2 regions of the Exiguobacterium sp. s102 genome follow, and region 1 is predicted to be linked to the other one. Evidence: riboswitches for the same ligand, from Rfam matches in the RefSeq annotation. Region 1 holds a riboswitch; the other holds the start of a gene.
The links. Region 1 has a riboswitch for thiamine pyrophosphate ahead of thiT (energy-coupled thiamine transporter ThiT). Riboswitches for the same ligand answer to the same signal wherever they lie in the genome.
Positions count from the first base shown of each region.

Region 2: another riboswitch for thiamine pyrophosphate. It lies ahead of KNQ02_RS07930 (thiamine phosphate synthase); the one in region 1 lies ahead of thiT (energy-coupled thiamine transporter ThiT).

Region 1 covers NZ_JACSML010000001.1:737,546-741,762, forward strand. The annotation lists gene rsgA (ribosome small subunit-dependent GTPase A) at 1-797, shown strand, start outside; gene rpe (ribulose-phosphate 3-epimerase) at 799-1,455, shown strand; TPP riboswitch at 1,476-1,582, shown strand; gene thiT (energy-coupled thiamine transporter ThiT) at 1,647-2,207, shown strand; gene KNQ02_RS03570 (thiamine diphosphokinase) at 2,210-2,809, shown strand; gene KNQ02_RS03575 (amino acid permease) at 3,440-4,217, opposite strand, start outside.
Region 2 covers NZ_JACSML010000002.1:565,375-569,591, reverse strand. The annotation lists gene KNQ02_RS07945 (thiazole synthase) at 1-362, opposite strand, end outside; gene thiS (sulfur carrier protein ThiS) at 365-568, opposite strand; gene KNQ02_RS07935 (NAD(P)/FAD-dependent oxidoreductase) at 552-1,556, opposite strand; gene KNQ02_RS07930 (thiamine phosphate synthase) at 1,553-2,143, opposite strand; TPP riboswitch at 2,233-2,335, opposite strand; gene nagZ (beta-N-acetylhexosaminidase) at 2,402-3,631, opposite strand; gene KNQ02_RS07920 (OsmC family protein) at 3,628-4,053, opposite strand.

The DNA.
Region 1 (4,217 bases):
GAAACTTCCGAAAACGTGGTATCAGTCCTGTTGTAGGAGATGAGGTCGTATTGCATATCGAAAGCGAAACTGGATACATTTTAGAAGTGAAGGAACGGCAAAATTTCCTGGTTCGTCCACCGGTCGCAAACATCGATCAAGCGTTGCTTGTCGTCTCAGCAGCAGAACCGGACTTTTCAGCCCATTTGCTCGATCGATTTTTAGTCTTAATCGAAGCAAAAGAGATTCAACCTATCATTATCTTGACGAAGATGGATTTGTTGCAAGGAACAGCGGAAGCAGAAGTCCGGACGGCGATTGCCGGTTACCGACAAATCGGTTATCAGGTGATTGAGACGTCGAGTGAGACGCTAGAAGGGGTAGAGGAAGTCCGCCCGCTACTCAAGGAAAAAACAAGTGTGCTCGCGGGACAGTCGGGAGTCGGAAAAAGTTCATTGTTGAATGCGCTCGATGCGACGCTCGATCTCGAGACGAGCCACATCTCGAAATCGCTCGGACGCGGACGACATACGACGCGTCATGTGACGTTAATTCCGCTTGCAGAGGGCTTGATTGCTGATACGCCAGGGTTTTCGAACCTCGATTTTCCACACGAGATGGAAATCGAAGAATTACGTTGGTGTTTTCCAGAATTCGTCGCACGGCAAGATACGTGCAAATACCGTGGTTGCCTGCATTTAAACGAACCAGGCTGTGCTGTCAAAAAATCAGTTGAGGGAGAAGAAATCATGTCCTCACGCTATACGAATTATGGTATGTTTGTAGAGGAAATCAAGAATCGAGCGCGGAGGTATTGAAATGATTAAAATCGCACCATCTATTTTATCAGCAGATTTCGCCAACCTAGAACGAGACGTTAAAGCTGTCGAGGCGGCAGGAGCAGATTACATCCATTTCGACGTCATGGACGGCCAGTTCGTCCCGAACATTTCATTTGGTCTACCCGTCCTCAGTAGTCTTCGTCAAAAGACGGACATGGTCCTTGACGTTCATTTAATGATCGATCGACCAGAAAACTTCGTCGAAGCGTTTGTAGCGGCAGGAGCGGATATCGTCACCTTCCATGTCGAAGCGACGAATCATGTCCATCGTGTCTTGCAACAAATTAAAGGGGCTGGAGCAAAGGCCGGCGTCGTGCTGAATCCACACACGTCACTGTCGACGATTGAACATGTCCTAGAAGAAGTCGACATGGTCTTGTTGATGACGGTCAATCCAGGATTTGGCGGACAAGCTTTCTTGCCGAGCGTCATGACGAAGCTGAAGCAATTGGCGATGATCAAAGCAGAGCGCGGTTTGACGTTCGAAATTGAAATCGATGGTGGTGTCAACGCGGAAACGGCAAAACTGTGTATCGACAATGGGGCAAACGTCCTTGTCGCAGGTTCTGCAATCTACAATGCACCAGACTATGCGGAAGCCATCACTAGTATTCGAAACGCGGCTCACGTATAATAGAGCCAAGACAATTAAATTTTGACCGCAAGGGGTGTCGCGTCAAGCGGCTGAGAGAAGTGAGTAGACTTTAACCCTTCGAACCTGTTCCGTTCAGACGGACGTAGGGATGTGGCGCACGCAGGCAGTACGGCGTCCGTCGTACTGCCTTTTTGTTGTCATCATTATTTTATTTTTAGGAGGAACACAGTATGAAACGATTACAAATGTTAATGGAGATTGCGATTTTCGCGAGTCTCGGTGTTGTATTTGATTTATTGATTCCGTTCAAAATGCCACAAGGCGGATCCATCAGCTTAGCGATGTTACCGATTTTCGTCATGGCCTTTCGTCACGGCGTCGTTGGTGGTGTCATCACGGGTGCGCTCGTCGGAACGATTCAATTGATGTTCGCTCCGCAAGTCTTGACGGTCGTCCAACCGCTGCTTGACTATACGCTTGCATATGGTGTCGTCGGTTTGAGTGGAGTGTTTGCAGGCCAAGTCAAAAAAGCAGCAACAGAAGGTCAAAAAAAGCGTCTCATGACGATTGTTTTGTTTGCGACCTTGTTAGGTGCCGGTCTACGTTACATCTGTCATGTCATCAGTGGAATCGTCTTTTTTGCAGAGTATGCCAAAGGACCGGTCGTTCCTTACTCGTTCATTTATAACGCGACGTATATGGCTCCGTCGTACGTTTTATGTGGGGTCGTTGCAGGTATTTTGCTTACGACAGCACCACGTCTTTTACGTTACTCCGCTCGCGGTATTTAAAGATGAGAGTTTTAATCGTTGCGGCAGGACCGGCAGAAGACGTCCCGACGCTCGCACCATTCGTGAAAGACAAGACGATGATTATCGGTGTTGACGGCGGGATTGCGACATTAGTGGAGCAAGGACTTGATTTTGATGTGGCAATCGGTGACTTTGATTCGCTCGGATACGTTCCGGATGGTGGATTGCTTCATCCGGCAGAAAAAGATGAAACGGACTTAGAACTAGCGTTACGTTACGCTACCGAACAGGCTGCAGGTGCTGAACTACTCATCTTTGGTGCGACGGGTGGTCGGCTCGACATGACGCTACAGAACGTCTATTTGTTAAAACAATTTCCGATGGCACGACTCGTGACGAAACGTGAGGATGTCCGGTACTGGAAAACCGGTCAGTACGAACTCGCGTCTGAAGGGTATCATTACCTGTCATTCATTCCCCTTGTCCCGTCGAACTTGACGTTACGCGGCGTCAAATACCCCTTGACGGAGCATCCTGTTCCGGTCGGTGGTTCGCTGACGGTCAGCAATGAGTGGGTTGGTGTTGCGCAAGTGACGGTCGTCGAAGGGGAAGTCCTCGTCCTGCGCACGCATGAAAATTGAACTACCTCCACCTACGCTACGCTAAGAGGTGGAGGATTCCTGAGTTATCCGACCTATCGATCGAAACGTTATCAGGCTAACCCCGTCGTCCCGACGGTTGAACGTTAATCTTGTCCGTTTCTTTTGTGCGGATGCCTACTCTGCTTGGTTTTCGCTACTTCGGTCATCCGCAAGGTGAACGTTGAAGATTTTACGTGACAGACGAACTTCCTGTCACAACCCTATATCTTCAGTTTTCAAAGAACGTGACATTTTAATTATCCCTGCTTTTGCTTGTTGTTAAACCAAAAAAATGTAGGGCAATTGACGTGTCGTAAGACACGCCTTGCCCGAAGGCGATTCATCTCCCACCTACGCTGGGCTTCGCCCCAAGACGCTTAGAGGTGGGAGTATTCTCGCCTGATTTTTGATAAAAACGCGATAGACGCGATTCCATCATATCTCGCTGATGCGACCGGGACATGCGTTCTTCAAGTACACGTCATGACGTCATGAACAAAAAGATAGGTATGGCAAACGCCGATGACTCCGTATGTAAAACGGAAGCATCGGCGTTTTGATTTATTAGTCAGTCGACTGTTTAAGTTCAACGGATTCCGGCACCCGGTGTATCCAGGGCCAGATAACAAGTCATCGTTGTTCGTTTTGAAGTGTCGAACTGGCTGCTTGTTGTTCGCTTTTTGCAGCGATATGTTTTCCTTTGACGAAAAGATGGTAACTTGCCCATGTCAGTAGGAAGAAAGGGACGCCGAGATATAAGGCGACGCGTTGATCGGCTTGAAAACCTAAACTGATTAAGACGAGCAGATTGAGTGAGAATGAGAGGATGGGTAAGACTGGGAAGAACGGTGTTTTGAACTTCAGTTCGTCAAGCGTGTGTCCTGCCTTGATGAATTGGCGTCGGAAAGCGATTTGCGAAGCGGAAATCGAGATCCAACCGACTTGTGCTCCGAGACCGGCGATGGATAATAGCCAGATGAAGACGGTATCTTCTGCGAAGAATGCCGTCAATAAGGATAACATCGCGAACAGCATCGTGAACGTTAAGGCGCGCATCGGCACACCCCGCTGATTGACGATGGCGAGTTTCTTTGAAATCATGCCTTCTTGCGACATCGACCAGAGCATGCGTGTCGCAGCATACAGTCCAGAGTTTCCGACGGATAAGAGTGCCGTCAAAACGACGATGTTCATCAAATCTGCAGCATATGGGATACCGATTGCGTCAAATACCATGATGAAGGGACTGCTGATGCCGCTCGCCGATTCATACGGAATTAAAGCCCCGATAATTGTAATCGAGAGGACGAAGAAAATAAACGTCCGCCAAACCGTATTACGAATCGCTTTCGGAATCGATTTTTCTGGATCACTCGATTCCCCGGCAGCGACACCAATCAATTCTGTT
Region 2 (4,217 bases), on a different contig from region 1:
AATAATTCTTCCGATGCCCGCAACGTTTCGATTGGGTCCGGTAACAGCGTTTTATCACAGCCGATGACTTCAACTTTGACCATGTCGCACAGTCCGGACGCGCGGGCAAGTTTTGCCAGCCGAACCGCTTCTTCCGCTGTCTTCGCCCCCGCCGTGTTCGGTAATAAATGATACTGACTCAAATCAAGCGCCTCTAAAAAGTTCGGTTGACTCGCTTCGAAGATATCCATCCGGCGAACGGAAAAGGTCAGGATGTCTGCTCCTGATGCCTCGACTGCTTGCTGCTGTGTCGTCACGTCGGGGTATTTGCCCGTTCCGAGTAATAACCGCGACTGAAATGTCGTTTGACCAATCGTTAACATGATTAACCGCCTCCTACGAAGTGAACGATTTCAAATGAATCGCCTGTTTGAATGGGTGTGTTTTGGTATGCTGTCCGCTCGACAATCTGTCGATTCTGTTCGATGATGACCATTTTTTCCGTCAAATTGAGATGATGAATCAATCCGTCGATTGTCGAAATCGTTCCGTCAAGCGTATACGGTTGACCATTAATGGTGAGTTGCATTCGTGTTCCTCCTCGATTCATGTAATGAAAACGGACGAAGCTCATATTTCGGCGTGATTCCCGTTACCTCGTCTGCCAGGACGGACGCCGTGATCGGGGCGAGTAATATCCCGTGCCGATGATGCCCGGTCGCGACGAATAGGTGCCCGACTCCCGGGACCTGCCCGAGATAAGGCAATCCGTCCGCTGTTTGTGGACGAATCCCGGACCAGATGTCCACGATTTCCGCTTCTCTGATTGCTGGGAACAGTCGCACCGCCGCCTGCAGGAGATGTTCAATCCCGCTGACGCTGACCCCTGTCGTCTCGTCACCGATCCGTTCCGTCGCCCCGATGATGATCCGTCCGTCAAACTTCGGGACGAGGTACACGTCGTCGCTAAACAACGTCTCGGTCAAGACATGCCCCGGAAGCCGGACGGCGAGGCATTCGCCTTTGACCGGTACCGTCGCGATCTCGACACCACTCGTCGCGAGTAACGCTTCTGATCCCCGACCGCTTGCGACCACGACGTTCCCGGCTTCGCGCTTACCGTTACTTGTCGCAACGCCGACGACGGTCGCCCCTGCCCGGTGCAGTCCCGTGACCATTGTCTGTTCTTCAATCACACCTCCGCGGGCTTTAATCGCGTGACGGAGCGAACGCGTCAACTGGACGGGATCGATTTGACCGACTGAAGCGAACCGGATGTCCCCGTCTGCACGGATCAGTCGAAACGGGTTTTCTTTATAGCCACTATCAATGCCGGTCTCATTAAACAGCTCACGGACGAGGTCGGGATAAAGCTGTCGACTCGCTGCCGCCAGTTGATGTAAGGCAGGGATCAGTTCATGATCCGTCGCAAGCATGCCGGCTGCCGCTCGCGTCGCTCCTTCACTGGAACGATTTTGCTCAAGCACGCGTACCGGTTGTCCTCGTTTGAGCAATTCGTAGGCGAGTGTCAAACCGATTACGCCTGCGCCGACGATTAACGTCTCTGTTGCTTTCATTGATCAAGCACCTCGCGATACGACCGGACTGCTTCGACCGGATTTGCCTGACCGAGAATCCCTGACATCACAGCGATGCCAGCAACTCCGGTCGCGAGGACACCCGCGACATTCTCCGGCTGAATCCCGCCAATCGCGATGACGGGGACTTTTGAAAACGTGACGATTTGCGCGAGTGCCGCTAGTCCGCGCGGGGCGACGTCCTGTTTTGACGCCGTCGCAAAGACATGACCATACATGACGAAGTCGCTGCCCGTCTCAAGCGCTTCCGTCAAGGAGTGGATTGATCGGCCGATTTGTAGCTCGCTGAATTGACGCCGCACGACAGCGACGGGAATACTGCGCGATGTCAACTGGACACTTGACTTCGTCACGAGGGCGACATCGAGCCGGTCATGGACGATTAGTTTTTCACTTGGAACACCGGCGCATACTAGCTCCTCGATCAATTGGACGAGTCGGTCCGCCGACCAACCCGGTTCCCGGATATGAATCATGTCGACATAAGGCACAACAGCCGGCAAGACTTCTAGAAGATGTGTCAGCTCTTTTGTCCCGGTCGTCACAATATGTAACTTCGGACGCATACCTTCTCCTCCTTGCTACACAAAAAGGACCACCCCATGAACATGATGGAGTGGTCCGAAAAATGTCCAGGTAAGACCTGAGACAGGATGATAATCAGAAGCCACTTCCCTCCGCTAGTACGAACTAGATCAGGTTCAAAGGGTCCGGATATTTCCGTCTCAGTCTGCTGCGAGACTCCCCTAGTGTAGAACTATTTAGTGTTGGTTGGTTCATTCGTAGTCTACCATGACCGCTCGCTTGATTTCTAGTCTGACTTGTCAGTTCAGCCGATCCGTGACCGTTTTGACCTGTTCCGTCAATTGTTCACGCGTTGGAATCAGCTTCGTGTCTGCTAAATCATACGTTTGTTTCAGACGTAAGACACGTGTCACTTTCGCGTCGAGGTCAGCCTGTGATAGTGACTTGTCCTTGATCCCCTGCATAATTGCCGCATGAACATCCGTGTAAGCACCGGCTTGCGAGAACATCGCCATGTCGGCACCACGTTCGAGGGCGAGACGCGAAGCTTGGGCGAGACCATATTGTTTCGTGATCGCACCCATTACGAGGTCGTCCGTCACGATGACGCCATCGAACTTCAACTCTTCACGCAACAGTTGTTGCATGACCGGCTCTGATAACGACGACGGATTGTCTGGGTCGAGCGCCGGGAATAAAATGTGTGCGACCATCACCATTTCCGCTCCGGCATCGATTGCCGCTTTGAACGGGACGAGTTCCAGTTGCTCGAGTTGCGCTTTCGTCTTCGTCACGGTCGGTAAGCCGACATGCGAATCGACGGTCGTATCCCCGTGTCCGGGAAAATGTTTGATGACCGGCACGACATCTTCCGACTTGATTCCCAGCATTAACGGGACACCGAGCCGGGCGACATCATCCGGCTCAGCACTGAGTGCCCGGTCACCGATGATCGGGTTCACCGGGTTACTGTTGACATCAAGAACCGGGGCAAAATCCATATTGAATCCATAAAACCGTGACATCGCACCAAGCGCCTGTCCGGCCTTTTGCATCAATGCCGGATCGTTTTTCTGACCGAGCGTCAGACTCGGAGGTAAATGAAACGTTTGATCCGGGACACGACTGACACGTCCTCCTTCTTCATCGAAGCCGAGGAACGCGAGCGCTTCGTCGTCTTGTGCGTCCTTGATTGCTGCCGTCAAGGTTTTCAGCTGGGCGTCTGACGTGATATTGCCTCCGAGTAACAGGACACCGCCTATCGCGTGATCGTTTAACAGACTTCGGTCCGCGTCCGATAACGTCGTCCCACTGATCCCGATATACAGCAATTGATCGACCTTTTCAGCAGTCGAGAGTTTGGCGAGCTGACGTTTGATGTCTTGCTCCGCCTGGTCGGCAGCCGTCGGTTCGTCAGCGACCGGCTGTTGCTGACTCGTCTTCGGTTCCGGTTTCGTCTCGGTTTGGGGCGGTTCACTCGCGCATGCCGTCAAAAAGCAAGCCGTTAAAAGCACGTAAATCGGTTTCAAAGCGGTTCCTCGTTTCGGACGCCATTGATTGAATAATAGACTTCAATTTCAGCATTCAGTGATTTCGAGACAGAACAGTATTTATCTTTTGATAACGACACGGCCCGGCGGACTTTATCATCCGGTAAGTCGCCTTCGAGACGATAATGAATCGAAATCGTCGTAAAGCGGCGCGGGTGTTCCGTCGCCCGTTCTCCCTCAATGTCCATCTCAAACGAGGTTAACGGTAAACGCATTTTTTCTAAAATGGAGACGATGTCCATTCCCGTACAGCCGGCGACGGCGTGTAACAACAATTCAGTTGGTCGTGGTGCTCCGTTCTCCCCGTTATTTTCAGGTGCTGCATCCATTGCCAGTTGGTGTCCGGACTCCGTCACTCCACTAAAGCCCATCTTGTGATTCCATGTAATCGTCGCTTGCATTTTTCTCACTACCTTTCGATTTTTAGTTCGGTTCGCTTCGCTCTCCTTCATTATAGCGTAGTCTCACCTGAAGAAAATTGACATGCTATTCAAAATAATTCTTCTTTTCCGTTTCCATCCGATTCCCGTTCACCTGACACACGAATCATGCTATTCTGAAAAAC